DNA from 4 places in the Simplicispira sp. genome. Region 3 is predicted to be linked to each of the others. Evidence: predicted binding sites of a transcription regulator. Region 3 holds the regulator's gene; each other region holds the start of a gene.
The links. Region 3 encodes sigma-54, which starts transcription at its own class of promoters, with help from an activator protein. Its sites were predicted from a motif close to TGGCANGNAANCTGCTTT; they were not measured.
Positions count from the first base shown of each region.

Region 1 (7,456 bases), on a different contig from region 3:
AGCGCTTGCAGAAATGCTGGAGATGCGCCAATTGGTAGACGAAGTTTTTGGCACTTCTGCCCAGTAGTTTGGTCAGCCAGGCGCCCGCGTGTCTTTGAATTACCCACAATACGCAGGAGTTTTACCGGGTGCCAGGGCTGGCGGTCGCCGAAAAGCGCTGTATCAGCGTGATGGCGTTGCCCCCTTGCCTTCGCCAAAAACAATGCCAAGGAGATTGACCATGCTGCAAACCTACGAAGCTGTGTTACAGCCCAACGGGCAATTGCTGTTTTTTGACTTGCCCGGCAACGTGGTGAACATGCCACGCCGGGTGCTGGTCACGTTCACTGACGAAGCGCCGCTGGGCGAGACCGCCCTGTGCGGCGCCAGCCTGAGTGAGCGAGCATTGGCCCAAGACTGGCTGTGCGAAGAAGAGGAGGCCGCATGGGCGCATTTGCAACCCGGCAAGTGATTTTGTTGCCTTTTCCCTTCTCTGATCTGTCGGCCAGCAAGCTGCGGCCCGCCTTGTTGTTGGCGGGTGTGGACAAGGGGGACTGGGTACTGTGCCAAATTACCAGCAAACCTTATGCCGATGCACGGGCCATTGCCCTGACAGACGCCGACTTTGCGCAGGGCAGCTTGCAATTGAGCAGCTATGCCCGGGCTGGCAAGTTGTTCACAGCGCACGAATCGTTGTTTCAGCGGGTGGCTGGTACGCTCAAGGCGGCAGCGCATCAGCGTGTGGTGGATCAAGTGGTGGCTTTGTTACGCGAGTGACCGGCAAGTGCAGAAGCGGGGCGGCGCACGCGCCAGCGCTCAGGCGTTGCAATGCGCGCGCACTTCCTCCAGGCTGGTCAGCCCGGCCAGCACTTTGTCGATGCCATCCTGGCGCAGGGTGCGGAAGTGGCTGTGCTCCATGGCCGCGTGCTGCACTTCTTCGGGCCGGGCGCGGGTCTGGATGAGGTGGCGCACCTGCGGGCCTACCAGCAGCAGCTCGTGCAGCCCTAGGCGGCCTTTGAGGCCGGTGCCGTTGCAGTGCGGGCAGCCCGCAGCGTGGTAGCGCAGGAGCTGGCCGTCCTGGCCGAAGCGGCGCACCCAGTCGGCGCGCAGCGGCTCGGGGTCGGGGCGCTGGTCGGGGGCAAAGGGGCGCAGGTATTCGTGCAGCAGTGCCTGCACAAAGTCTTCATCGGCCACCTCGGCGCGCTTGCACTGGCTGCACCACTGGCGCGCCAGGCGCTGCGCCAGCACGGCCAGCAGCGAGTCGGCAAAGTTGAACGGGTCCATGCCCATGTCCAGCAGGCGCACCACGGTTTCGGTGGCGTTGTTGGTGTGCAGGGTGCTGAGCACCAGATGGCCGGTGAGTGAGGCCTCGATGGCGACCTGGGCGGTTTCCTGGTCGCGGATTTCGCCCACCATGATGATGTCCGGGTCGGCGCGCAAAAACGAGCGCAGCGCCTTGGCAAAAGTCCAGTCGATGCGCGGGTTGACCTGCACCTGGCGCAGGTCGGGGTTGGTGATTTCGATGGGGTCTTCGGCTGTCCAGATTTTGCGCGTGGGCGTGTTCAGGTGTTGCAGCAGCGAGTGCAAGGTGGTGGTTTTGCCCGAGCCGGTGGGGCCTGCGCACAGCACCAGGCCGTAGGGGCGCTGCACGGCATCGGTCAGCTGCTGGAGGTTGGGCGCCGACAGGTTCAGTGCTTGCAGCGTGACGGGCCGCGCCGATGACAGCAGGCGCAGCACCACGTCTTCGGCGCCTTGCTGCGTGGGGATGGTGGCCACGCGCAGCTCCAGCGCGTGGCCGGTCACGAACTTGGAGAAGTTGATTTTTCCGTCCTGGGGCTTGCGCCGCTCGGAGATGTCGAGCGCGCACATGATCTTGATGCGCGCCACCAGCGCGGCGCGGTAGGTGTGCGGCAGCTCCATGTAGGGCGAGAGCACGCCGTCCTTGCGGAACCGGATGCGCAGCTTGCGCCGGGTGGGGTAGGTTTCGATGTGGATGTCGGAGACGCCTTGCTGCTGCGCGTCGATGATCATGGTGTTGATCAGCCGCACCAGCGAGTTGTCGGTCTGCTCGATTTGCGGCTCCTGGTCGTCATCGCTGACGCTGCCCAGCTCCAGGGATTCGCGCAGCTCGCTGGCCGATGCCGTGGGGGCCTCGGCCCCGGCGGCCCGTGGGCCAGGGCCAGGGCCTGCGGTGTCCAGCCCCAGGCGGGTGTAGCTGGCGGGCAGGGTCTGCGCCAGTGGGCTGGCGCCTGCCAGCGCAGCCAGCACCCGCGACTGGGTGATGAACTCCAGCGTGTCGATGGTGCTGCGCCGCGAGGGGTCTTCAGCGGCCACCACCAGCAGGCCGCCCCGGTACAGCAGTGGCAGCACGTGCAGCCGCTGGGCCATGGCAAACGGCACTTTTTGCAGGGCCTCGGGGTCGATGGGGAAATGGGCCACGTCCACCACCGGAAACCCCATCTTGCGCGCCAGCGCCATTTGCAGGTCTTCGCGCGAAATCTGGCCGCTTTGCACCAGCATTTCTCCCAGCGGCGTGCCGCGCTGGCCTTGTTGTTTGTGCAGCACTTCGTCCAGCTCTTGCGGTGTGACCAGGCCCAGTGCGGTCAGGGCCTCGCCAATGCGCACCACGGGCATGCGGGCTTGCTGCTCCAGGGCTTGCAGCAGCGTCTCGGGTTCGGTGATGGCCTTGGCGGCCAGCGCGGGGGGCAGCGCGGGCGCCGCAGGTTCGGCCATGTACAGCGTCTGGTAAGACTCGCGCGGGTAGAACACCCGCTCCACGCTGTCGTCCGTGCCCAGGGGGTGGAACAGGAACAGGCCCAGGTCGTTTTCCACATGGCCCAGGGTCTGGCCGCGCAGGGTCTGGCCGTTGTCCAGGGTCAGCACGTAGTCGGTGCGCGGGCGCGGTGCGGCGCTGCTGGCCACGGGCGCCAGCGGGGTGGTCAGCCGCAGTCGGCGCAGCATGGCAAAGCGCAGTGCCATGTTGGCCTCGGCAGGGGGCTGTTGCACCACAGCCAGGCGCCGGCCACTGTGCAGTGACACCAGCCGCAGCTGGCGCGTTTGCCCGTTGGTGGCTTCCATGTCGCAGGGTGGTGCGGCGCTGGTGGACGCCTCGCTGTAGCCCGGCACCGGAGGCAAGGGCCAAGCCAGGCTGGAGGGTTCGTGGGGAGCGGGGGAGGTCAAGGCGTCGATCATCGTGTGCTGTGGCCCGTGGTAGAGCGTCTGGTCGGCCAAAGATTAGGCACTTTTGATGGGCGCGGTGCCAGCGTTATTTCGCCAGCGTGCGCCGGTACTGCATGGCTTCGGCCACGTGGGCCATTTGGGTGTGCGGCGCACCGGCCAGGTCGGCAATGGTGCGCGCCACTTTGAGCGTGCGGTGCGTGGCCCGGGCCGACCAGCCCAGGCGCGCCGAGGCGGTTTGCAAGAACTGCGCGGCGGCGGGCTCCAGCAGCACATGCTGGTCTATGGCCTGGCCTTGCAGTGCCTGGTTGGTGCAGCCCTGGCGGGTGATGGCGGCGCCGCGTGCCTGCACCACCCGCTGGCGGATGGTGGCGCTGGCCTCGCCGGGCGGTGCGCCCAGCAGCTCGTGCGCTGGCAGGGTGGGCACTTCGGTGTGCAGGTCGATGCGGTCAAGCAGCGGGCCGCTGAGTTTGGCCTGGTAGCGCGCAACCTGGTCGGGCGTGCAGCGGCAGGCGCGCTGGGCGGCGCCCAGGTAGCCGCAGGGGCAGGGGTTCATCGCCGCAATCATCTGAAAGCGTGCCGGAAAATCTGCCCGCCGCGCTGCCCGGGCGATGGTGATGTGGCCCGTCTCCAGTGGCTCGCGCAGCGCTTCCAGGGCGGCGCGCGGAAATTCGGGCAGCTCGTCCAAAAACAGCACGCCATGGTGCGCCAGCGAAATCTCGCCGGGCCGCGGCGGCGAGCCACCGCCCACCAGCGCCACGGCGCTGGCCGTGTGGTGCGGGCTGCACGTGGGGCGTTGTGCCCAGCGCTCCAGCACAAAGCGCCCGGCCAGGCTGGCGATGGCGGCGCTCTCCAGGGCCTCGTCCACTTCCATCTCGGGCAGCACGCCCGCAAAGCGCTGCGCCAGCATGGATTTGCCCGAGCCCGGTGGCCCCATCAGCAACAGGCTGTGGCCCCCGGCAGCGGCAATCTCCAGGGCGCGCTTGGCACCGGCCTGGCCTTTGACGTCGGCCAGGTCGGCATAGGTGGTGCTGGCGGGCCGGGGCAGCGCGTCCATGCGCGCCCAGCCGGTGGTGTCATCGGGGGCGGCGCCTGCGTGGGCGCTGCCACCGGCTGCATCGGCACTGCCGGGGGGCAAAAACTGCTGCACCACGTCCAGCAGGTGGCGGGCGCGGTACACGCGCGCATCGGGCACCAGCGCGGCCTCTTCGGCGCTGCCCGGCGGCAGCACCAGCTGCGCGGCCACCTGCTGCGTGCGCAGGGCCAGGCTGGTGGCCAGTGCGCCGCGCACCGCGCGCAGCTGGCCCGACAGCGACAGCTCTCCGGCAAACTCGTAGCCCGCCAGCCGCGCGCCGTCGATCTGCCCACTGGCGGCCAGAATGCCCAGCGCTATCGGCAGATCAAAGCGGCCCGAGTCCTTGGGCAGATCGGCAGGCGCCAGGTTCACGGTGATGCGCTTGTTGTGCGGAAACTCCAGCCCCGCGTTTTGCAGCGCCGAGCGCACCCGCTCGCGCGCTTCTTTCACCTCCACATCGGCCAGGCCCACCAGCGTGAAGCTGGGCAGGCCGTTGGCCAGATGCACCTCCACCGTGACGGGTGGCGCCTGTAGCCCCAGCAGGGCCCGGCTTTGCACCAAAGCAAGACTCATGTTTCAATCCGCGCCCCTTGAAAAGGCGAATTTGGAAGAGGTGGCCCCTCCACCACATGGATTCTCTCCACTTGAAAGAGGGGGGCTTGCAAACCGAAGTTTGTTCTGGACTGCCTGGGTTTTCCCCAGAGAAGTGCGTCACAGGCGCTGCCATGCTCCAGCGCAGGCGCAAAGCACCAATACAGTGCACAGCGGCGCCATCTTGCACCGCCAATGTAAGGCCAGCAGTGCTGGCACGCTCTGTGCTTTGAGCTTTGTGTCTTTCGCTTACAACCTTTCTGGAGGAACCATGACCCACCCATCCCTCAAAGCCCTCGGCATCGCCCTGGTCTGCGCCCTTCCCTTTGCCGCCAGTGCCCAGCTCACCGGCAACGTCAGCCTGACCAGCAACTACAAGTTCCGTGGCCAAGACCAGGACACGAGCAAGACGCGCGCCGTCAAGCCCGCGTTGCAAGGCGGTTTTGACTACGCCTTTGGCGAGTCCGGCTGGTACGTGGGCAACTGGAACTCCACCGTCAACTGGCTCGATGGCAACTCGCTGGAGGCCGACCTGTACGGCGGCTACAAATTCAAGGCAGGCGGCCTGGACTGGGACGTGGGCGCCGTCACCTACCTGTTCCCCGGCAACACCACCGGCAACACCACCGAGTTGTACGGCGCCGCCACCTGGGGCCCCGTCACGGCCAAGTATTCGCACGCGGTGTCCAAAGACTACTTTGGCTGGGCCGGTGCCAAGGCCGGTTCGGGTCTGAAGGGCCGCAATTCCGGCTACCTGGGCTTTGCCTATGCCCAGGAGATCGCACCCCAGTGGACGCTCAAAGCCTCGGTGGGCTTTACGCGCTTCTCCAGCGGCGTCAAGAGCCTGGGCGTGCCCAACTACATGGACTACAGCGTGGGCGCGGCCTATGACTTTGGCAGTGGCCTGTCGCTGGGCGCTGCGGTGGCCGGGGCCAGCAAGAAAGCGTACTTTGGCGATGTCAACAAGACGCGCCTGCTCGTCACCCTGACCAAAACCCTGTAACCGACCCAACCCCTGGCGGGCGCCGTCGGTGCCCCGCCTTTTTCCCGGAGGAACTGATCATGAAAATGCTGACAGCCATCATCAAGCCCTTCAAGCTCGACGAGGTGCGCGAGGCACTCTCGGACATCGGCGTGCAAGGCATCACGGTGACCGAGGTCAAGGGCTTTGGGCGCCAGAAGGGCCACACCGAGCTGTACCGCGGCGCTGAATATGTGGTCGATTTTTTGCCCAAAGTGAAGATCGAAGCGGCCATTGCCGATGAACTGGTCGACCGCGCCATCGAGGCCATTGAGGGTGCGGCGCGCACCGGCAAGATCGGCGACGGCAAGATTTTTGTCTCGGCCCTGGAGCAGGTGGTGCGCATCCGTACCGGCGAAACCGGGCAGGAAGCCCTGTAGGCCACAGCTCTCCCCTCTTTTTTCCACGAACGCGAGAATTGCCATGAAAAAACTACTTGCTTGCTTACTGCTGGGCGTGGGGTTGCTGGCCAGCGCCGTGCCCGCCCTGGCACAAACCGCCGCAGTGGCCGAATCCACCAGCGCCACCACCGTGGCGGCCCCTGCCCCTGCCGACGTGGCCCCGCCCGTGGTGGCTGCGGCCCCCGCTCCAGCGCCGGTAGCCACCGCCGCCGAGGCCGAGCCTGCTGCCGCGCCCGCTGCGCCTAAGCTGGACTCGGGCGACACCGCCTGGATGCTCACCTCCACCATGCTGGTGATTTTGATGATCATCCCGGGCCTGGCGCTGTTCTACGGCGGCCTGGCGCGCTCCAAGAACATGCTGTCGGTGCTGGTGCAGGTGTTTGTCATCTTCGCCATGATCACCGTGCTGTGGGCTGTGTACGGCTACAGCCTGGCGTTCTCGGGCGAGGGGCAGTTCTTTGGCGGCTTTGACCGGCTGTTCCTGAAAGGCATTGCGCCCGACACCCTGTCGAGCCTGCTGCCCACCATCCCCGAGTACGTGTTCGTGGCTTTCCAATCGACGTTTGCCGCCATCACCGTGGCGCTGATCGTGGGCTCGTTTGCCGAGCGCATCAAGTTCTCTGCCGTGCTGATCTTCTCGCTGCTGTGGTTCACCTTCAGCTACATCCCCATGGCGCACATGGTCTGGGGTGGCGGCCTGCTGGGCAAGGACGGCGCGCTGGATTTTGCTGGTGGCACCGTGGTGCACATCAACGCCGGTATCGCTGGTCTGGTGGGCGCCTACATGGTGGGCAAGCGCATCGGTTTTGGCAAAGAAGCACTGACCCCGCACAGCCTGACGCTGACCATGGTGGGCGCCTCGCTGCTGTGGGTGGGCTGGTTTGGCTTCAACGCCGGTTCCGCTGGCGCCGCCAACGGCGTGGCCGGTCTGGCCTTCATCAACACCATTTTGGCCACCGGCGCAGCCACCTTGTCGTGGTTGGCAGCAGAGTCGCTGCACAAGGGCAAGGCCTCCATGCTGGGCGCTGCCTCGGGTGCGGTGGCCGGTCTGGTGTGTATCACCCCGGCAGCCGGCTTTGTCGGGCCGATGGGCTCCATCGTGATGGGCCTGATCGTCGGGCCGCTGTGCGTGTGGGGCGTGGGTGGCCTGAAGAAGATGCTGGGTGCTGACGATGCGTTCGACGTGTTTGGCGTGCATGGTGTGGGCGGCAT
Region 1 is NZ_JAQUAL010000128.1:1,849-9,304, forward strand. Features, by position in the region: gene PHX69_RS12790 (PDDEXK-like family protein) at 1-67, shown strand, start outside; gene PHX69_RS12795 (hypothetical protein) at 221-451, shown strand; gene PHX69_RS12800 (MazF family transcriptional regulator) at 424-756, shown strand; gene PHX69_RS12805 (GspE/PulE family protein) at 796-3,159, opposite strand; gene PHX69_RS12810 (YifB family Mg chelatase-like AAA ATPase) at 3,245-4,804, opposite strand; gene PHX69_RS12815 (TorF family putative porin) at 5,094-5,825, shown strand; gene glnK (P-II family nitrogen regulator) at 5,885-6,223, shown strand; partial or broken gene PHX69_RS12825 (ammonium transporter) at 6,267-7,456, shown strand, end outside.
Region 1: the regulator sigma-54 is predicted to act here: its motif matches at 5,036-5,053, upstream of PHX69_RS12815 (TorF family putative porin).

Region 2 (7,456 bases), on a different contig from region 3:
TCACGTCACCCACCAGATGGGGATGGCGGTGCGGCGCCAGCAGCCGGTCCACCAGGCTTTGCAGGCGATCGGCCTCATGGATGATGACTTGGGTGTATTCGACCAGGTCAGGGCTTTGCAAATCCATTTCCAGCAACTGTGCTGCGCCGCGAATACCACCCAGCGGATTTTTGATTTCGTGTGCCAGATTGCGGATCAGCTCTTTGTGCGCCTGCGCCTGTTCACGCAGCCGCTCTTCACGGTCTTGGCGCGCCTGCTGCTCCAAGGGCCACATCTCCACCAGCATCTGCCCTGACAACTCTGCGGCGGTCACACTCACATGCACCAGCACGGGATCCTGGTGCAAGCGCTTGAGACTGCCTTCAAAGCGCAGGGCCGCAAAATCCCGGCTCCGGGCGCCTTGCAGTGCGGTGTGCAGCAGCGCCGGATCGGTAAAGAACTGGGCAAAACCCACGCCTTCGAGAGTGCGCCGCGACAGGCCCAGCACGTTCTCCAGCGCAGCGTTGGCAAATTGCACCGCACCATCGCTTTGCAATACGGCCACCAACAATGACAACAAATCCAGCGCCTGAAAGCGGCTGGCCGTGTGCGATGCAGTATCTGAGGTCACGTGGATTATTTGCCGCTGTTGGCCGCGCCGTGGCGGCCCAGTTCGCGCTGAATGCCAGCGATGTCGCCTTCTGCACGGGCGATGCTGGCTTTGAGTTCTGCGGTGCGCTCCATGTAGCGCTGGGGATTGCGCAAATCGAGCGCATTGCGTTCAGGCGCGCCGTTGTTGTATTCCTTGTTCAACTCGGCCAGGCGGCTCTCTGCCTTGCGCAACTCGGACTCCAAGATGGCGCGCGCATCGGCATCGCGGGCGCGCTGGTCACTGTCGTTCATGCGCGATGCGGCTGGGGGCGTTGCTGATCCGGCGGGGCGGTTGCTGGCCTGTGCAGGCGCAGACGCTGGAGCTGGTGCACGAGGCGCGCTGCCTTGCAGCACAGTCACATTGCCGCCTTCAACGAGTTTGCAGCCGCGCTCGCGGGCTTGGCTGGCGTTGTTGGTGTACTCATTGCCACAGCGGTAAATACGGTCTTGCGACCAAGCCATAGGTGCCACAAAGACACTGCACAGGATGGTGGACAGCAGGGTAGTGAGAGTTTTTGTCATACGTTTTCCTCGCATGGCACATGCAGGGGTTGCGCCAGAGTATCGCCCAAACACCATGCAGCACCAATTTTTGGACGGCACCTTACCGCCGAAATGCTGCATGGGACACCACCACACACCGCAGGTTCCCAGCGCATGCCGACAACTCGGGCCTGCATGAAAAAAGGCGGTGCAAGCACCGCCTTGAACACTGTGCAGGGCCCTGCCGGGCCCACGCATCAGATGGAGTAATACATGTCGTATTCAACCGGGTGAACGGCCATGCGGAAACGCGTCACTTCAGACATCTTCAGCTCAATGTAGGCGTCGATCATGTTGTCGGAGAACACGCCACCCTTGGTCAGGAACGCGCGGTCCTTGTCCAGTGCTTCGAGGGCTTGGTCCAGGCTGTGGCACACGGTGGGCACCAGCTTGTCTTCCTCGGGCGGCAGGTGGTAGAGGTCTTTGGTGGCGGCTTCGCCGGGGTGGATCTTGTTTTCCACGCCATCCAGACCCGCCATCAGCAAGGCAGCAAAGCCCAGGTAGGGGTTCATCAGTGGATCGGGGAAGCGGGCTTCGACGCGGCGGCCCTTGGGGTTGGACACGTAGGGGATACGGATCGAGGCCGAGCGGTTCTTGGCCGAGTAGGCCAGCTTCACCGGGGCTTCGAAGTGCGGCACGAGGCGCTTGTAGCTGTTGGTTCCAGGGTTGGTGATGGCGTTCAGGGCACGCGCATGCTTGATGATGCCGCCGATGTAGTACAGGGCGTAATCCGACAAGCCGGCATAGCCATCACCGGCGAACAGGTTTTTGCCGTCCTTCCAGACCGACTGGTGCACGTGCATGCCCGAGCCGTTGTCGCCTGCGTAGGGCTTGGGCATGAAGGTGGCGGTCTTGCCGTAGGCATTGGCCACGTTGTGGATCACGTACTTTTGCAACATGGTCCAGTCGGCACGCTCCACCAGGGTGCTGAAACGTGTGCCGATTTCATTCTGGCCAGCGCCGGCCACTTCGTGGTGGAACACTTCGACCGGGATGCCCAGGGATTCGAGGATCAGGGCCATCTCGGCACGCATGTCGTGCGTGCTGTCCACTGGGGGCACCGGAAAGTAGCCGCCTTTGGTGGTGGGACGGTGACCGCGGTTGCCGCCTTCGAGTTTGCTGCCCGTATTCCAGGGGGCTTCGTACTCTTCGATTTCATAGCTCACGTGGCCGGGTTCATTGGTCCAGCGCACGCCGTCGAAGATGAAGAATTCGGGCTCAGGGCCGAAGAAAGCCGTATCGCCCAGGCCGGATGCCTTGAGGTAAGCCTCGGCACGCTTGGCGATGGAACGTGGGTCGCGGTCATAAGCCTTGCCGTCGCTGGGCTCGATCACGTCGCAGGTCAAGACCAGCGTAGGCTCTTCAAAGAAGGGATCGATGTTGGCAGAGTTCGGGTCGGGGATGAGCTGCATGTCCGACGCTTCGATGCCCTTCCAGCCAGCGATCGACGAACCGTCAAACGCATGGCCCGACGAGAATTTGTCTTCATCGAAATGCGACACCGGCACCGTGGTGTGGTGCTGTTTGCCAAGGGTATCGGTAAAACGGAAGTCCACGAACTTGATTTCGTTTTCCTTCACCATCTTCATCACGTCTGCAACGGTCTGGGCCATCAGGTTCTCCTGGAAAAAACGCTTGTTGAAAAAGAAGTATGCCGGGTGAAAAGCAGATTACATGCCAACCCTGCGGACACTGCACAGCGAGAGATGCACCATAAGTTCACGCCTAACGCTGCGGATAGATGCACCACAAAGGTGCAATAAAAGAGAAAAATGACACATCAAAGATTGCGCACTAATTCGGGGCCTACTTTTGCACCAATAGAGTGCAATCCTGCACACAAGTCAACCCATGCGGCAGGAACCACCGCCGCAGGGCCTTTGACACCCAATTCAATATGGCGTCCGTGCACAGGGTGATCGACGCTGGGTAAGCTGAAAACCCGCACAGGTGCGTGCTCACGCTCAATTCGCTCCATCAACGGCGTGAGTGTGGCTTCCATTCCACCCAGTACCAGCACGGAGTGCTCTATCTGCGGCGCACGGTGGAACAGGTGCGGGTACTGCTGATCCAGCACCCATTCGATCATCGGCCATGCCATGACGGGGAAGCCGGGCACAAAATGCACGGCACCACCACTGCCAGCGCTGCAACTAAAGCCGGGTATCTTGTTGTACGGATTGGGAATGATGTGCGCCCCAACTGGAAAAACACCCATATTCAACCGATGCACGTTGTCGGCACGTTCAGGCTCGTAGGGCGCTCCTTGCTCGCGCGCCATATCCTGCATGCGCTCACGAATCAACACTTCAGCCTGGGGATGCAGTTGCAGCTGCACGCCCAACGCCCGTGCAGCGCACTGGCGGGTATGGTCATCCGGTGTGGCACCGATTCCACCCGTCGAGAAAATGATGTCCCCCGACGCGAAAGCACGCTGCAACGTGGCAGTAATGCGCTCAGGGTCATCGCCCACATAGTCGGCGTAAGACAGCGCCAGACCGCGTGCAGCTAAAAGCTCAATGAACTTGGGCAAGTGCTTGTCAACGCGTTTGCCAGAGAGGATTTCATCGCCAACGATGATGAGTCCAAATTTTTGCGTCATGGCGCGACTTTTTCAGATGGAGGTAAATTGGTAACAGAGGGTGTATTGTGGTCGGTAAGTACGCTATCTGGCATGCGCTCAGAGGGATCAATCACGACGCGGGTGTCGGTTTCCGCACGCAACAAAGCCAGTGCAGAAAGGCAGAAGTGTGCAAACCACAAAGAAGAAAACGCAAAGACCAGGGTGTAAATCCAGATAGCCAACGGAATCAGGATAAAGAACGCCGCCGCAAAAACCACACCGGAAGCCCACACAATGGCTGGCGCCGCACCCAAATAGCCACAAAAAATCCCAATCAGAAGCAAACTCCAGCGATGGCGCAAAAACAGCGCTTTGCGCTCGGCAGAGCTGGCGTGCTCTGCCAATGCATCAAAAGCCATTACGCGGTAGGTGAGCCATCCCCAAATAAGCGGCGGGAGCACCAGAACCAACGGCGGAATCAACCACAAAGGAACCGACACCACCAAGGCGAGCAATGCCAGTGCAGTTGAACCCAGCGACCACCCCAAGCTCCACAACAAAGAGCCGCCTTTTTTGCGCTCCAGCGTGGCAAAGCGGCGCTGGGCCACCAAAGCAACCAGGGCAGGCGTCATCAACACAGCCACCACCAGCAATGCCACCAGCACGATGAGGGGTGTGATGAAAGCGACCACCATCAGCGGTGCAACGAAAGATGTGGCATCCGCAATGCCAAAGCGCTGTAGCCAATTCCAAAAGCTACTCATCAGGCCGGGCGCCTGTAGCAATGCCTGCGCATACTGCACTGCGGCATCCCAGTAAAAATAACCCAGCACCAAAGCCGAAATGGCCATCAGCAGCAAGGGCAGCAGCGACAGCATGATTACGCGTGGATGCACACAATACGCCATCGCACGCCAAAATGAATCCAGCAAAAGGGCCATGGGTTCAAGCATACCTTTTGTCAACGAATGCAGGGGGATGCTACGCCCGCCCGGCCAACCGCAATAAGCCGCGCCACTGCTGCGCCCAAAAACCCTGACCGTAATCACGCACCCGGCCATCGGGGCCAGGCTCTATCTGGTCGTACACCCCCGTAGGATCAAAACGCCGCTCAAAATTGGCGGTACCAAACAGCATGTCCCACCATGGCAAGAGCACGCCAAAATTGCTGCTTCCTACGGTTTTCGGGGTCAAGGCATGGCCCGCATACAACGCATGGTGCAGTCGATGGAACCGGGGGCTGATCCACAAGCGCTCACCCACCGGGCCGAACCACAGCCGCAAGTTGGCATGCTGGAAACTCTCACTCAACTGCGTCAGGGCCACGATGGCAACAAACTGCCCAGGCGCCACACCAATCAACTGCGCTACCAGCACAATGATGCTGTCACGCAAAATATCGTCCAGCAGATGGTTGCGGTTGTCGCTCCATACCGTCAACTGGCGCTGAGAATGGTGCAACGCATGCAGGCGCCACCACCATTCGAAGCGATGCTGACCACGGTGAATCCAATAATCCAGCAGATCAAAAACCGCCAGATACAACAGCAGACTCACCCAAGGAATATCAGTAATACCCGGCCAAATGCTGTCGAGCTGGAAAGTCGTGATGCCGCCGACGCTGAGCGCGCCAAAAAACGTGTCCCACAATGGATCCAACGCCAAAAACAGCCCCACACGGAATATCCCCAGCCGGTGCAGCAGCGTGTAAATGATGTCAGTGCGTACCGCGCTACGGTCTGTAATCGCTTCCACAGGCCGCCAACGCTGTAGCGGTACCAGCAAGCCAACGATGACAACCAATTGCAGCAGCCCGACCAGCAGCCACCCCGTGGCACGGTAGCCATCCTCCAGAAAATTGGCCATGCCACCGGCAAACAGCAGCGGCTGCACCACGGCTTCAAAAAGCCATTGCTGCGCTGCATCAAACCCCGTTGCCAACCAATCCATCGCTTCGTCCTTGTCCCAAGAATTCAGGATTTTCCTGCCTGCCACCCGGCATACCGGGGGTGCTCGCGCAGCGTGCGAAAGCAAAACCCACGCTCTTTCAGCCCCACGATAAGCGGCTCCAGAACAGCCGGTGCCCATGGGTCTTTGCGCGACCAAATGCCCAGGTGGGCAAGCAAAATATCGCCGCTGCGAATGTTTTTGAGGGCTTTTTGCAGCAATGCCTGGTTGCTGAACTGCTCACTGGGTAGCTCATCGCCCAAAAATCCGGCAGGTGACCATCCCACATGGGCATAACCGCACGCTTGCGCCGCAGCAAGCAACTGTGCTGACGTTTTGCCACCGGGCGCACGAAACAGCGGCAAAGGCACCTGCCCCGTCAATGCCTGCAAACGGCGCGCAGATTGCGCAATCTCATCGCAGTACTGCGCCGCGCTGAGAATGAACTCTTGGCCTGCCCGGGGCCCAGCCGAAGGGCGCACACGGAATGCAGGTGCCGTTGGTGTGCCTGCATCAGCACGCCAATAGGTATGGTTCCAGGTGTGCGAAGCAAAGGCATGGCCTTCTGCTGCACGATCACGCCACCAAGCAGACCAATAACTGCCCAAGCTGCCGTCGCCTTGCTGAGTTGGCTCATTGGCAGCAAAAAAAGTCACAACGACCTGCTGACGGGCTAGCACCTGGGCCACCAAATGCGCGATACCCATATGCCCGGTATCCAGCGTGAGATACACCGGTTTTTCACAACTAAATTGGGCTCTAACGCCCGCTGGATAAGCGCCAACAGCTATCAATACAGAAGCATAAAAAAGCCGCCATCTGGCACCTGAAATCATGTGGAGCACCGCTCTAACGGGGCGCGTGGTTAAGCGTCCAAACACCATGGGGCGACTTTCCAACTTTCATTTGGCGTACCACTTGGCGCGTGTGTGTATCGATCACGGTCAATTTCCGTGCCCAGCGTGAACTCAGGTAAATCCAACGCCCATCCGCAGAGACGTCCATGCAATCGGGGCCACCGGGGGCTGGGTATTGCGCTGTCACTTCCAGGGCTTTCATGTCAATCTTGCTGATGGTATTGGCCACGCGGTTGCTGACATAAAGATGCCGCCCATCACCAGCGGCTCGAAACGCATGGGCACCCTCACCCGTCTTGATAATTTGGAGACTGCGTGGCACTTGGGCAGAAATATCAAAAACTTCCACACCATCACTGCCCGTCAGCCCGACAAAAAGCCGACGCCCATCCCCATTGCCATACACATCCGCAGGAGTCGCCCCTGTGCGAATGCGCCACAAAATGGTTTGGCTTGCGATGTCCATAGCTACCAACTCGTTGCTATCCTGCATCGTGGCATAAACACGGCGGCTGGCGCTATCGATCCATAAATGGCTGGGTGTGCGACCCGTGGCAACCCGCCGCACCAACGTCAGCTCCTTGCCATCCCAGCGATAAAAATCCACATGGTCCAGCCGGTTGCCTGCGGTGATCAGCCACCTCATATCCGGTGTGAAGCGCAAATGATAAGGATCAATAATGCCACGCACCGTGCGCTGAATCTGCGCTGTGCGCGGATCCACAAAAGTCAGCGAGTCCCCCAAAGCGTTGGCAATAATGAGGGATTTTTCATCGGGTGTGAGGTAGAGGTGATGTGGCTCTTTCCCTGTAGGAATACGCGATGTTTCCACCCAACTCGACGGATCAATCACACTGACGTTGGCATCCAGTGAATTGAGCACAAACACAGGCGGCTGCGCAGCAAAGGCGACCCC
Region 2 is NZ_JAQUAL010000026.1:19,293-26,748, forward strand. Features, by position in the region: gene glnL (nitrogen regulation protein NR(II)) at 1-610, opposite strand, end outside; gene PHX69_RS05005 (hypothetical protein) at 616-1,152, opposite strand; gene glnA (type I glutamate--ammonia ligase) at 1,371-2,786, opposite strand; gene PHX69_RS05015 (competence/damage-inducible protein A) at 2,954-3,775, opposite strand; gene PHX69_RS05020 (EI24 domain-containing protein) at 3,772-4,689, opposite strand; gene PHX69_RS05025 (sterol desaturase family protein) at 4,718-5,686, opposite strand; gene PHX69_RS05030 (polysaccharide deacetylase family protein) at 5,710-6,519, opposite strand; gene PHX69_RS05035 (YncE family protein) at 6,533-7,456, opposite strand, start outside.
Region 2: the regulator sigma-54 is predicted to act here: its motif matches at 2,836-2,853, upstream of glnA (type I glutamate--ammonia ligase).

Region 3 (7,456 bases):
CTTTTGATGACGCCTACTTTGTTTATGCCGATGACCGCGCCATCTTCCCGCACGCCATGCCACCGGGCTACAGCGGCGTGAACCGGCCGTGGTACCAGTTCGCCATCAAAGTCGGCGTGCCCGCCCTGACCGCGCCTTATGTCGATGCCACCACGGGCAAACTGACCATCAGTTTTGTAGAAGCAGTCGGCCCCCGGGGCCAGCACACCGCCGTGGTGGGCACCGATATGCACCTGGACACCATCGCCCAGAAGGTCAATGCCATCTGGCCCCTGTCGCAAAGCTTTGCTTTCCTGGTGGACGGGGACGGCAACATCCTGGCCCACGCCAAAGCAGACAACGCCCTCAAGCCCGTCTCGGTCATCTCGCCGCAGCTCAACCAGGCGCTGCTGCGCCAGTTGGCCGACAGCGCCAGCCACACCACGGTGGCCGTCGATGGCATCGACCAACTGCTGTACGCCGCCAAAGTAGAAGGCACGCCCTGGCTGCTGGCCGTGGCCATTGACCGCGCGCAGGCCACGGCCAGCGTGCGCAACCTGCTGCAAGTGGCGGCCACCATCACGGCGCTGTGCGTGCTGGGGGCCGTGGCTCTGGTGTCGGTGGCCGTCAGCCGCCAGCTCCGGCGCCTGGCCGTGGTGCGCGATGCGCTGGCCGACATCGCCTCGGGCGAGGGCGACCTGACGCGCCGCCTCGACACCCACGGCAACGATGAGCTGACGCACATCGCCCAGGCGTTCAACGACTTCGTGGGCAAAATTGCCGGGGTGCTGGTGCGCATCCGCGAGTCCTCCGAATCGGTACGCCAGGCCACCCAGGAGATTGCCAGCGGCAACCAGGACTTGTCCTCGCGCACCGAGCAGCAGGCCAGCTCCCTGGAAGAAACCGCCGCAGCCATGGAGCAACTGACCAGCACCGTGCAGCAAAATGCCGAGAGCGCCCGCCAGGCCAACGCGCTGGCGCACACCGCCTCGCAGGTGGCCACGCAAGGCGGCAGCGTGGTGCAGGAGGTGGTGCAGACCATGGGCGCCATCCACGCCTCATCGCAGCGCATGGCAGACATCATCAGCGTCATCGACGGCATTGCCTTCCAGACCAACATCCTGGCCCTCAACGCCGCCGTCGAGGCCGCGCGCGCTGGCGAGCAAGGGCGCGGCTTTGCCGTGGTGGCCGCCGAGGTGCGCAACCTGGCCCAGCGCAGCGCCCAGGCGGCCAAAGAAATCAAGGGCCTGATCGACGACTCCACCGGGCAGGTCGATAACGGCAGCAAGCTGGTGCAGGCAGCGGGCGCCACCATGCAAGAGGTGGTGACGCGGGTGCGCCAGGTCACCGAGATCGTCGGAGAAATCAGCGCCGCCAGCAAAGAGCAAAGCGTGGGCATTGCCGAAGTGGGCAACGCCGTGAACCTGATGGACCAGGCCACGCAGCAAAACGCCGCACTGGTCGAAGAAGCCACCGCAGCGGCCCACGCCCTGCAACAGCAGGCCACGCAATTGGCCACTCTGGTGGCAGAGTTCAAGCTGGACCACCACGATGCCCCCACGCCCGTAGCACACGCAGGGCACCCGCGTGCGCTGGCACGACCCCGGTAAGCTGGGGCCCCTACCAGCACTGCTGCGGTTTGACCCCCGCCATCCCTGCATGACCATCCACACCATTCTCAAAATGGGCGACGCGCGCCTGCTGCGCACCGCCCAGCCTGTCACCGCCTTTGACACCCCCGCCCTGCACCAGCTGGTGGCCGACCTGCACGACACCATGCGCGCCGCCCAGGGCGCCGGGCTGGCCGCGCCGCAAATCGGCATGGATTGGCAGGTGGTGATTTTTGGCTCGGACACGCCCAACCCGCGCTACCCCGACCGCCCGCTGGTGCCGCCCACGGTGCTCATCAACCCGACCATCACGCCACTGGGCGACGCGCAGGAGGAGGACTGGGAGGGCTGCCTGTCGGTGCCCGGCCTGCGCGGCAAAGTGCCCCGCCATAGCCGCATCCGCTACACCGGGTTTGACGCCCTGGGCCAGCCCATCGATCGCGTGGCCGAGGGCTTCCACGCCCGCGTGGTGCAGCACGAGTGCGATCACCTGTGGGGCGTGCTCTACCCCGCGCGCATGACCGACCTGCGCCAGCTGGGCTTTACGGAGGTGCTGTTTCCCGAGATCAGCGCGGCCGAGGACGATTGAGCGCCGCGCGTGCCCGATCCGGCGCGCCGCGGCCGCACGGTGCGCCGCACCCAGCCCCGTCCCACCCAGTGATTTTTGAAGCCAAAACCAGCTCCAAGCCGCGCTCAGAGGGCGCAAGCAGCTACTAAACCTATAGCGTTTTGCGCAGCGTGACCGTGGGGATTTTCAGGCCCTCGCGGTACTTGGCCACGGTGCGGCGGGCGCACTCAATGCCCTGCTCCTTGAGCATGTCGGCCAGCTGGCCGTCGGACAGCGGCTTGGCCGGGTTCTCGGCGGCGATGAATTGCTTGATGAGCGCGCGCACCGCCGTGCTGGACGCATTGCCGCCGGTGTCCGTACCCAAACCTGAGCCGAAAAAGTATTTCAGCTCGTAGGTGCCCTGGGGCGTGGCCATGTATTTGGCGGTGGTCACGCGCGAGATGGTGGACTCGTGCAGGCCCAGCTCGTCGGCAATGTCGCGCAGCACCAGCGGGCGCATGGCCAGTTCGCCGTGGATGAAGAAGTTCTTTTGCCGCTCGACGATGGCGCGCGAGACGCGCAAGATGGTGTCAAAGCGCTGCTGGATGTTTTTGATGAACCAGCGCGCTTCTTGCAGGCGCTGCTGCAAGGCCTGGTGGCCGTCTTCGCCCCGGTGGCCGCGCAGGGCGCCCGCGTAAATGTCGTGGACGCGCAGGCGCGGCATCACGTCGGGGTTGAGCTGCACGCTGAACTGCTGGCCACTGCGGCCCACGCGGCGCACCAGCACGTCGGGCACGATGGCGTTGCGCTCGACGTGGGCAAAGCGCCGCCCCGGGCGCGGCTCCAGGCGCGCAATCAGGGCCATGGCGGCGCGGGTGCGCTCTTCGCTGGCACCGCAGGCCTGCGTCAGGCGGCGCACGTCGCGCCGCGCCAGCATGTCCAGCGGCTGCTGGCAGATGCGCAGCGCCACTTGCAGCGTGTCGGCGTCCACCTCGCCTTCGCGCTGCAAGGCGTGCAGTTGCAGCGTCAGGCACTGGGCCAGGCCGCGTGCGCCCACGCCGGTGGGCTCCAGGCTGTGCAGCAGGTGCAACGCCACGGTGAAATGGTGCAACAGCGCCTCCAGCTCTTCGGCGTTGCCCTCGCCCGCCAGGCCCGCAGCCAGCTCGGTCAGGGGCTCCTCCAGGTAGCCGTCGTCGTTGAGCGATTCGATGAGAAAGTGCAGCGCAGCGCGGTCCAGCTCGGACAAGCGCAGCGCCAGCGCCTGCCGGTGCAAAAAGGCGGTGAGGGATTCGTGGCCATGCGCCAGATCGGCCGCTTCGGCCTGCGCATCGCCGTCGCCTTGCTGGCCGCGTGCCGGGGCGTCGCCGCCCCATTCGCTGTCGTCGGGGGCCAGGTCGGTGCTGCCGTCGCCACCCCAGTCGGGGGCGTCGAAGGCGTCCACGGTGTCGGCGGGAGCGCTGTCGGAGGGCTCCGTGCTGGATTTGAGGTCATTTTGGCTGCTAACGCCCGCTGCACTTGCGCTAGCAGCTCCCATATCCATAGCAAAATCGGGCGCCTCATCGCCCTGGGCGGGGGTATCGGCCTGCGGCAGACCGAAGGCTTCGCGCTCTGCCTCTTCGCTGGCGCGCTCCAGAAAGGGGTTGTCGTCGAGCATCTGCTCGACCTCCTGGCCCAGCTCCAGCGTGGACAGTTGCAGCAGGCGAATCGATTGCTGCAACTGCGGCGTCAGCGCCAGGTGCTGCGATACGCGCAGCGACAGGCCGGGCTTCATGCCGCCCCCCCTGGCCCACCCGCACACACCGGCACCTGGCCAGCACGGCACCACAGAGCAGGCGGACAGGCGCGGCGCATGGTCACATCCGGAAATGCTCGCCCAGGTACACCCGGCGCACTTCGGCGTTGTCCACGATCTCGGAGGGCGTGCCCTGGGCCAGCACGCGCCCGTCGCTGATGATGAAGGCGTGGTCGCAAATGCCCAGCGTCTCGCGCACGTTGTGGTCGGTGATCAACACGCCAATGCCGCGCGCCTTCAGAAAACCGATGATGCGCTGGATCTCGATGACGGCAATCGGGTCGATACCGGCAAAGGGCTCGTCCAGCAGGATGAAGCGCGGCTGCGTGGCCAGGGCGCGGGCAATCTCGACGCGCCGGCGCTCACCGCCCGACAGCGCCAGCGCCGGTGATTCGCGCAGGTGCTCCACGCGCAGCTCTTGCAGCAGGGCCGTGAGGCGCTCTTCGATCACGGCTTTGGGCAGGGGTTTGCCGTCGTCGCCGCGCTGCAATTCGAGCACGGCGCGCACGTTCTCTTGTACCGAGAGTTTGCGAAAAATCGACGCCTCTTGCGGCAGGTACGACAGGCCCAGGCGCGAGCGGCGGTGGATGGGCATTTGCGCCACCGATTGGCCGTCGATGCGGATGTCGCCCGCATCGCAGCGCACCAGGCCGACGATCATGTAGAACGAGGTGGTCTTGCCCGCGCCGTTGGGGCCCAGCAGGCCCACGACCTCGCCTTTTTCCACCACCAGCGACACGTCCTTGACCACTTTGCGGCTGCCGTAGGACTTGGCCAGGTGCAGCACTTCCAGGCGGCTGCTGGCCTGCGCAGCGGCGCTGGCGGGCGTGGCGCTCATGGTTTGCCGTTGCCCAGCGTGGTGCTGGGGCGCAGGGGAGCACCAGGGGTGCCAGCGGGGGCCGGGGCGGGGGCGTCTTTGGGGGCCAGCACAGCGCGTACGCGGCCACCGCTGGTGCCCGTGGCGCCGGGGGCACCCTTTTGGCCATCCACGCTGAACACGTCGGTGAGGTTGTTGTAAACGATGGTGGCGCCTTGCAGCTCGTCGCTCAGGGCGCCGCCCCGGTAGCGGCGCAGCTCGGCGCGGCGCAGGATGCGCACGTTGTCGGTGCGGCCGTTGTATTCGATGGTTTCGCCCTCGCCCTCGATGAACTCCTCGGGCGCGCCGGGGGCGGTGTCGCGCTTTTGCCGGAAGAAGGCGCGCTGGCCCGCCTCGGCAGTGACCACGCCCGACTGGTAGCCCTGCGCGTCCTCGCGCACTTCCAGGCGGGCGCCGCGCAGCACGATGGAGCCCTTGGTCACAACCACGCGGCCCGTGAACACGCTGGTCTGCTGCTGCGCATTGTGGCGCAGCGCATCGGCCTCGATGTTCATGGGCTGTTGGCGGTCGGCTTTTTCAGCGTGCGCCAGCCCGAAGGGGGCGCAGGCCAGGCACAGCAGCAGGGGGAGCGGGAGGAGGTGTTTCATCAAAGGGCACGATTCTTGCAATGGATTGTAGCCATGCACCGGCCACAAAAAAGCCCGCATCGCGCGGGCCCGTGGGAGGGTTTCAGCCAGCCGGGGGCGTCAGCCCTTGGCGCTCAGGCCCACCAGGTGGTTGACCACCTGGAGCACGGCCTGCATGCTGCCCGCGTGGGTGCCATCGGTGTAGTAGCGCCCGGCCACGCCCATGGAAGGGGTGCCTTCCACGCCATAGGCTTCTTGCAACTGGGTGGCGCGGCGCACCTGCCCTGCCACCGAGAAGGAGTTGTACATCTCCTTGAACTTGGCCACATCCAGCTCGGGCTGCTTGGCGGCCCAGGCCATGATGTCTTCTTCCTTGGCCAGCTTTTGCCGCTCGACATGGATGGCGCGAAACACCCGGGCGTGCAAGGGTTCGATCTTGCCCAGCCCTTCGAGGGCGTAATAGAGCTTCTGCGCGGGCACAAAGCTGGCGTTGAAAGCCACCGGCACGCGGCGCACCACCACATTGGCCGGTACCGTCTTGAGCCAGGTGTTCAATACCGGCTCAAAGGTATGGCAATGGCCGCAGCTGTACCAGAAAAATTCAATCACCTCGACCTTGCCCGCAGGCGCATCGGGCGCCACGGGCTTGCCCAGCTTGATGTAATCCTTGCCCTCTTTGGGGGCAGTGGACTGTGCCAGCGCGGGCAAAGACAGGCTGGAGACGGCCACCGCAGTGGCAGCAGACAGAGAAAACTCACGGCGTTTCATGGAAAAGGCACTCCTTGGGGTTTGCGGGTTCTGAGCCACAGGGGGCGGGAAAGTTCAGCGCTGCACACGCACCAGGGCCGACTCCACCGTAAGGTCGTTGAGCTTTTCCTTGAGCTGCTCGGCGTCATCGCGCTTGGCAAAGGGGCCCACGCGCACCCGGAACACGGTGCGGCCATTTTGTTCGCGCTCGCTCACGCGGGCCTCCCAGCCCAGCATGGCCAGCTTGGCGCGCTGGGCATCGGCGTCCGCCTGGGTGCGAAACGCGCCGGCTTGCACAAAGTAGTCAAACGGATCGACGCTGCCTGCGGCGGCAGACTTGGCCTTGGCCAGATCACCCAGCGGATCGGCTTTGGGGTCGGTCTTGGTGTCGGCCTTGGGATCGGTTTTGGCGCTGGCCTTGGCATCGGTGGGCTTGCTGGCCGCAGCGCGCGCTGCCGAAGCGGCCTGTGCCGGGGCCACGGGGGCCGATGCCTGCACGGCGGGCGCGGTATCGGGTGCGGCACCGGGCTCGGCGGGGGTGGCGGGCACCACCGGGCGCGCCGGGTTTTTGCCGTACAGGGGGGAGTTGGGGTCCCAGTCCTTGTTCTTTTGCTCTTCAACCGCGTCCTGCCCGGGGCTGCGGACGGTGCCCTTGTCCATGAAGGGCACGGGCACCTTGGCCACATACACGGCCACGGCCAGCGCCGTGCCCAAGCCCACCACCAGGCCCAGGATAAAGCCGATGATGGTTCCGCCCTGCTGTTGTTGTTTCATATGCCAGTCACTACTCACATTCTTTGGGGGGCCGACACGCCCAGCACCGCCAGGCCATTGTGCAGCACCTGCGCCGTGGCGGCGACCAGCGCCAGACGGGCGCGCTTGACGGCTTCGTCATCGACCAGAATGCGCTCGGCGTCGTAATAGCTGTGGTAGCTGGCGGCCAGGTCGCGCAGGTAGAAGGTCACGTCGTGCGGCGCCTCGCCCTCGGTGGCGGCGGTGAGCATTTCGGGGTACTTGGCCAATTGCAACATCAACGCCTGGGCCTGCGGGCCTTCGAGGGCCGACAGATCCACCTCTTTCAGGCCCGCCACATCGCCACCGCCCGCCTCTTGCCAGGCCCGCAGCACCGAGCAGATGCGCGCATGGGCGTACTGCACGTAGTACACCGGGTTGTCGTTGTTCTGCGCCACGGCCAGATCGACGTCGAAGGTGTATTCGGTGTCGGGCTTGCGGGACAGCAGGAAGAAGCGCACTGCGTCTTTGCTCGTCCACTCGATCAGGTCGCGCAGCGTGACGTAGCTGCCTGCGCGCTTGCTGATCTTGACCTCTTCACCACCC
Region 3 is NZ_JAQUAL010000009.1:18,210-25,665, forward strand. Features, by position in the region: gene PHX69_RS02185 (methyl-accepting chemotaxis protein) at 1-1,589, shown strand, start outside; gene def (peptide deformylase) at 1,639-2,178, shown strand; gene PHX69_RS02195 (RNA polymerase factor sigma-54) at 2,309-3,907, opposite strand; gene lptB (LPS export ABC transporter ATP-binding protein) at 3,990-4,766, opposite strand; gene lptA (lipopolysaccharide transport periplasmic protein LptA) at 4,763-5,392, opposite strand; gene PHX69_RS02210 (thiol:disulfide interchange protein DsbA/DsbL) at 5,492-6,139, opposite strand; gene PHX69_RS02215 (SPOR domain-containing protein) at 6,194-6,892, opposite strand; gene argS (arginine--tRNA ligase) at 6,907-7,456, opposite strand, start outside.

Region 4 (7,456 bases), on a different contig from region 3:
TCATGGTGTCCACGATGATGGCGGCGCCACCGATGCCGTAGCCCTCGTAGCGGATTTCCTCGTAGTTCACGCCCTCGGCATTGCCGGTGGCCTTGTCAATGTTGTATTTGACGCGGTCGGCGGGCATGTTGGCCGCCTTGGCCTTTTCTACCGCCAGGCGCAGGCGCGGGTTGGCGCCCAGGTCACCGCCACCGGCGCGCGCGGCCACGGTGATTTCGCGGATGATGCGCGTCCAGATTTTTCCGCGCTTTTCGTCCTGGCGACCCTTGCGGTGCTGAATGTTCGCCCATTTGCTGTGTCCGGCCATGGGAAGTCCTTTTACTTATCCTGATTTAATCTACGCCTCCGATTCTACTTTTCCGTACCCCCCGCCATGGCCGACTCCCTGCTGATTGCCAAGAACCCTTCCACCGAGTGCCACCTGCTGCCCGCACTGGCCAACCGCCATGGTCTGATTACGGGAGCGACTGGCACGGGCAAGACCGTCACGCTACAGACGCTGGCCGAGAGTTTTTCGCGCATTGGCGTGCCCGTATTCATGGCCGACGTGAAGGGCGACCTCACCGGCATCAGCCAGGCGGGCCATGTCAGCGACAAGATGGCGCACGCGCTGCACGAACGCGGCATTGCGCTGCCCACGCCGCTGGCCTGCCCCGTCACGCTGTGGGACGTATTTGGCGCACAAGGCCACCCGGTGCGCGCCACCATCTCTGACATGGGCCCGCTCTTGCTGGGACGCATGCTGAACCTGAACGAGACACAGCTGGGCGTGCTCAATCTGGTGTTCAAAATTGCCGACGACAACGGCATGCTGCTGCTGGACCTGAAAGACCTGCGCGCCATGCTCCAGTACGTGGGCGACAACGCCAAAGAGTTCACCACCGGCTACGGCAACGTCAGCGCCGCCAGCGTGGGCGCCATCCAGCGCGGGCTGCTGCAAATCGAGCAGCAAGGCGGCGACCAGTTCTTTGGCGAGCCCATGCTCAACATCCAGGACTTCATGCAGACCGATGCCGCAGGCCACGGCGTGGTCAACATCCTGGCCGCCGACAAGCTCATGAACTCGCCGCGCCTGTACGCCACCTTTTTGCTGTGGATGCTGTCCGAGCTGTTTGAGCAGCTGCCCGAGATTGGCGACCCTGAAAAGCCCAAACTGGTGTTCTTCTTCGACGAGGCCCATCTGCTGTTCAACGAAGCGCCCAAGGTGCTGATCGAGCGCATCGAACTGGTTGTGCGGCTGGTGCGTTCCAAGGGCGTGGGCGTGTATTTCGTCACGCAAAACCCGCTGGACATCCCCGACAGCGTGCTGGCCCAGCTGGGCAACCGCGTGCAGCACGCGCTGCGGGCGTTTACCCCGCGCGACCAGAAAGCCGTCAAGGCCACGGCCACCACCATGCGGCAAAAGCCGGGCCTCGACATCGAAACCGCCATCACCGAGCTGGCCGTGGGCGAGGCGCTGGTGAGCTTTCTGGATGCCAAGGGCCGCCCCGGCGTGACCGAGCGCGTGTATGTGCTGCCCCCTGGCAGCCAGATTGGCCCCATCGATGCCGCCCAACGCCAGGCGCTGCGCGCCAGTTCGCTGGTGGCCGGTGTGTATGAGCAGGTGGTGGACCGCGAATCGGCCTACGAAATCCTGAAAAACCGCTCTGCCAACGCCCCCGAGGGCAACGGCAAAAACGGCACCGCGCCCGGCCAAGCGGCCGACGAGGGCCTGATGGGCGGGCTCAAAGACATGCTGTTTGGCAGCACTGGCCCCCGTGGCGGCCAGCGCGATGGCCTGGCCCAGACCATGGCCAAATCGGCCGTGCGCACCATGGGCACCACGCTGGGACGCGAGATTTTGCGCGGCGTATTGGGCAGTCTGCTGGGCGGGCGCCGACGCTGAAGGCGGCGCCCTGCCCCGCTGCACCGGCGGGGCGCAAGCGCCACGAAAGCTCCTTTTTTGATAGCTGCTGGCGCTTGATTAGCGGGGCCTGAAGGCACTTTTGGCTTTCAAAACACTGCCCCGCATCAAACTGGCTGGTTACGGGTTAAAAAGATTCTATTTTGATAGCTGCTTGCGCTTGACTGGTGCGGTCTGAAGGCACTTTTTACCTTCAATAACCGCCCTGCATCACACCGGGCCTTGGGCTGGCAGCCCCAGCCTGCGCGCCAACCGCACCAGGTTGGCGCGGTGCAAACCCAGCGCGCGCGCCGCTGCGGCCCAGTTGCCGTGGTGCAGTGCCAACGCACTGGCAATGCGCTGGCGCTGGTGTGACTCGGTGGAGCTGCGCAAGTCCTCGGCCACCAGCGCTGCGGCCTGCGCCAGGGCACCGCCGTCTGGCGCCGCTGCGGCAGGCCCCGGCGCGATGCCCACCGGGCGCGTGGGCAAGTCGAAATGCGCAGCGGTCAAACTGAGGATGCGCGGGCGCGTGGCCAAACCGGCCAGCGCTTTGAGTGCGCTGCGGCCCACCAGGTGCTCCAGCTCGCGCACATTGCCGGGCCAGTCGTGGGCCAGCAGCGCAGCGCGCGCGCTGGCGTCCAGCCGCACACTGCCCAGCCCCAGGCGCGAACGGTTTTGCTCCAGAAAATGCCCGGCCAGCAGCAGCACATCCTGGCCACGCTCGCGCAGCGGTGGCACCACCAGCGGATAGACGCTGAGGCGGTGGTACAAATCCGCCCGAAAGCGCCCGGCCCGCACCTCCTGCGCCAGCTCGCGGTTGGTGGCGGCTATCACCCGCACATCCACCTGGTGCTCGCGGTCGGAGCCCAGGCGCTGCAACTGCCCGCCCTGCAACACGCGCAGCAACTTGGCCTGCACGGCCAGCGGCAACTCGCCCACCTCGTCCAAAAACAGCGTGCCGCCATCGGCCAGCTCAAACTTGCCGCGCCGCTCGGCCACCGCACCCGAGAAGGCGCCGCGCACATGGCCAAACAGCTCGCTCTCGACCAGCGTTTCGGGCAGGGCTGCGCAGTTCAGGCTCACCAGCGGGCGCGCCGCGCGCGGTGATGCTGCATGCAGCGCCTGCGCCACCAGCTCTTTGCCGACGCCGGTTTCGCCCGTGACCAGCACCGTCAGCGCACTGTCGCCCACGCTGGCTATTTCTTGCAGCAACTGCTGGTGTGCGGTGCTCTGGCCCATCAGCACGGGCGGCGCGGCGGTTTGCGCTGCCAGGGCGCGGTAGCTGTCGGCGCGCTGGCGTTCATCCTCGGCGCGCAGCGCCAGCCCCTGCATGCGCTGCACCACACTGACGGTGGCGCCCGCCAGGCTGGCAAAGGCCTGCACATCGGCCAAGTCCACCGCCGACAAGCGCTCTTTGCCCAGCGCATCCAGCGTGAGCAGGCCCCAGGGCTTCTCACCCACTTGCACCACGCAGCCCATGCAGTCGTGTACCTCCAGGTGGCCATGTACGCCTTCCACCAGCCCGTCGTAGGGATCGGGCAGCGGGCTGTCGGCGGCAATGCGCAGGGGGCCACCCGCGGCCAGCAGCAGGCCCAGGCGCGGGTGCTCCTGCACCCGAAAGCGCCGGCCCAACGTGTCGCGGCTCAGGCCACGGGTGGCCAGCGGCACCAGCACATCGCCCTCCAGCCGCAGCAAGGCCACAGCATCACAGGGCAACAGGGCCTGCATGGCCTGGAGCAGGCGGCGGTAGCGCTCGCCATCGGGCAGCTCGCGCGCCAGATCGTCCAGCAATGGCACCAAGGCTTGCAATATCGGATTGGCAGTCAATGTGATGCTTTTGAGAGTCTTTTTGACTACTTTAACAAAGTATCTTTTTGACTGTATTCAGAATGGAAACCTTGCAAGCCATTGATTTATATCAAGCATTGATCTGGCACGCATCTTGATGAAAGCATGGGCAGAACATGCGCCCCACCTCGCACGCAGCGGGGGGCGGCACTGCTCTCTTTTCAACCACCGGAGACCGATCCCATGCTGAGCCCTGAACACCGCGCCATCGTCCAAGCCACCGTCCCCCTGCTGGAGACAGGCGGCGAAGCACTGACCACGCACTTCTACAAAATCATGCTGTCCGAGTACCCGGAAGTGCGCCCCTTCTTCAACCAGGCCCACCAGGCCAATGGCGACCAGCCGCGCGCACTGGCCAACAGCGTGCTGATGTACGCGCGCAACATCGAGCGGCTCGAAGCCCTGGGCCCGCTGGTGTCACAAATCGTCCACAAGCATGTGTCGCTGCAAATCCAGCCCGAGCAATACCCCATCGTGGGCAGCTGCCTGCTGCGCGCCATCCGGGAAGTGCTGGGCGCCGAGATTGCCACCGACGCCGTGATTGCCGCCTGGGCCGCCGCCTACCAGCAGCTGGCCGATATCCTGATCGGCGCCGAAGAAAAGGTGTATGCCGACACCGCCGCCGCACCCGGTGGCTGGCGCGGTGCGCGGGCCTTCCGGGTAGCGCGCAAAGAGGCCGAAAGCGCTGAAATCACCTCGTTCTATCTGGAGCCGCAAGACGGCGGCGCGGTGCCCGGCTTTGTGCCCGGCCAGTACATCGGCCTGCGCCTGGTGGTGGATGGCCAGGAAATCCGCCGCAACTACTCGCTGTCGGCAGCGCCCAACGGGCAGTTTTTGCGTATCAGCGTCAAACGCGAGCCCGGCGGCGTGGCTTCGGGCTACCTGCACGAACAAGTGCAAGTGGGCGATGCGCTGGACGTGTTCCCGCCCGCTGGCGATTTTGTGCTGGCCGAAGGCAGCAAGCCAGTGGTGCTGATCAGCGGCGGTGTGGGCATTACCCCCACGCTGGCCATGCTGGATGCGGCCCTGGCCAGCCAGCGGCCCGTGCATTTCATCCACTTTGCGCGCAACCGCGCAGTGCATGCCTTCCGCGACGTGGTGGACGCGCACCAATCCCGCCATGCCCAGTTGCAGCGCTTTTATGTTTATGACGAGCACGCCGCCAACACCGACGCCCCCCACGCCACCGGCCTGCTCAGCAACGAGCAACTGGCGCAGTGGCTGCCCCCATCGCGCGATGTGGATGCGTATTTTCTCGGCCCCAAGCCCTTCATGCGGCGCGTGAAACAGCAGCTGCGTGAACTGGGCGTACCCGAGGCACAGACGCGCTACGAGTTCTTCGGCCCCGCCGCCGCGCTGGAGTAAAGCGGCCAGCGGCGCAGCCCCCCCCCCAAAAACCCCACCGGCAGCGGGCACAGACAGGGCTGCGCCATTTCAAAAAGCATAGCTGAAAGCGCACACAGGACAAGCGCTGGCAGGCGATTCTTTGCATGATAATCAGTGCCACCCATGATGCAGCCACGCCGTGGTGCGCTGCCATGTATTGAGTGCCATCAAGGATGCCGCCATGACCCCACCTGCCCTGCCCCCGCCCGTACCGGAAGACGTCATCCAGGCTGCTCTGCGCCTGCAAGGCCCGGCGCACCGCACGCCCGTGCTGCGCTCGGGCACTGCCGACCGGCTGCTGCACGCGCACCTGTTCTTCAAATGCGAGAACCTGCAACGCGCAGGCTCGTTCAAGTTTCGTGGCGCTTTCAACACCCTGTCCCAATTCACGCCAGAGCAGCGCCGCCACGGCGTGCTGGCTTTTTCAGCAGGCAACCACGCCCAGGCCATTGCACTGGCCGCGCGCCTGCTGGACATGCCCGCGCTGATCGTCATGCCCGAAGATGCGCCCGCATCCAAAATGGCCGCCACGCGCGAATACGGCGCCCAGGTCGTCACCTACAACCGCTACACCGAAGACCGCGAGGCCATCAGCCAGCGCATTGCCCAAGAGCGCGGCATGACGCTGGTAGGCCCCTCCGAGCACCCGCACGTCATTGCAGGCCAGGGCACGGCGGCGCTGGAACTGTTTGAAGAGGTGCCCCGGCTGGACTACCTGTTCGTGGGCGTGGGTGGCGGCGGCCTGATGGCGGGCAGCCTGCTGGCAGCGCAGGCACGCGCGCCCCAGTGCCAGGTGGTGGGCGTGGAGCCCGAAGCCGCCAACGACGCACAGCAATCGCTGCGCAGCGGCCACATCGTGCGCATTGCCACGCCACGCACCATTGCCGACGGCGCCCAGGCGCAAAGCCTGGGGCCGCTGGTGTTTGACATCGTGCGCCGCCAGGGCCACGACATCACGACCACCAGCGACCTGCACCTGATGCAGGCGATGCGCTTTTTTGCCGAGCGCATGAAAATCGTCGTCGAACCCACGGGCGCGCTGGCTTTTGCAGGCGCGCAGCACGGCGGCGTGGATATCCGTGGCAAGCGCGTGGGCATTGTGATCAGTGGCGGCAACGTCGATCTGGCGCGTTACGCGCGCTTTCTGGCAGACTGAGCGCCCTTTTTTTTCGATCCTTTTTTCTGCCCCTCCCCATGAGCAACGTCCACGTCATCGATCACCCCCTGGTGCAGCACAAGCTCACCCTGATGCGCCGCAAAGACGCCAGCACCAACAGCTTTCGCCGCATGCTGGGCGAACTGTCCACCCTGATGGCCTACGAAGTCACGCGCGATATGCCGCTGCAAGACATCCAGGTCGAAACCCCGCTGGAGACCATGACCGGCAAGGTCATTGATGGCAAAAAGCTGGTGCTGGTGTCCATCCTGCGCGCCGGAAACGGCTTTCTGGACGGCATGCTCAACGTAGTGCCCGGTGCGCGCATTGGCCACATCGGCCTGTACCGCGACCCCGACACGCTGCAACCGGTGGAGTACTACTTCAAGATGCCCTCCGAGATGGCCGAGCGCGACATCATCGTGGTCGATCCCATGCTGGCCACCGGCAACTCAGCCGCTGCGGCCGTGGCGCGACTGAAGCAGCTGCAGCCCAAGTCGATCAAGTTCGTCTGCCTGCTGGCCGCCCCGGAAGGCGTAGCCACGCTGCAAAAAGCCCACCCCGACGTGCCCATCTACACCGCCGCTATCGACCGCGAGCTGAACGACCACGGCTACATCCTGCCCGGCCTGGGCGATGCAGGCGACCGGATTTTTGGCACCAAATAAGGCCCTAGCGCCCGCTGGATAAGCGCGAGCAGCTCTTTATTTAATAGCAAAATGGGGCATCACCTGCCCCAGCTCACGCCCCGGCCACGGGCGTACACAGCTCGACCAAGACGCCGTTCAGATCGGCCACATAGGCCACGGTCTGGCCCCATGGCATTTTCTCGGGCGCCTGCACCAGGCGCGCGCCTGCGGCCACCGCCCGCTGCACGGCAGTTGGCACATCGGCGGTGGTGAAGGCAATTTCAAAACTCGGTGCGCTGGCCGAAGCACGCTGGGGGTTCTTGCCCAACTCGGTCATCAGCCGCAGCGATGAGAAAGCCAGGGCCGTGGCACCCGTCTCCAGCTCGCCAAAATCACCCGCCTCGTGGATGAAACGGCGCTGAAAGCCAAAAGCAGCCTCATAAAAGGCAATGGTTTGGGTCACGTCTTCGACATAGAGAATGGTGTAGCCGAACTGCATGAAAACTCCTTGGTAAAAATTCCACCAGGATCGGGCGCCGACCGGCAGCGTCCGAC
Region 4 is NZ_JAQUAL010000106.1:3,604-11,059, reverse strand. Features, by position in the region: partial or broken gene PHX69_RS11710 (YebC/PmpR family DNA-binding transcriptional regulator) at 1-307, opposite strand, end outside; gene PHX69_RS11705 (helicase HerA-like C-terminal domain-containing protein) at 374-1,885, shown strand; gene norR (nitric oxide reductase transcriptional regulator NorR) at 2,114-3,709, opposite strand; gene hmpA (NO-inducible flavohemoprotein) at 3,914-5,095, shown strand; gene PHX69_RS11690 (threo-3-hydroxy-L-aspartate ammonia-lyase) at 5,298-6,272, shown strand; gene upp (uracil phosphoribosyltransferase) at 6,311-6,940, shown strand; gene PHX69_RS11680 (VOC family protein) at 7,014-7,400, opposite strand.
Region 4: the regulator sigma-54 is predicted to act here: its motif matches at 3,814-3,831, upstream of hmpA (NO-inducible flavohemoprotein).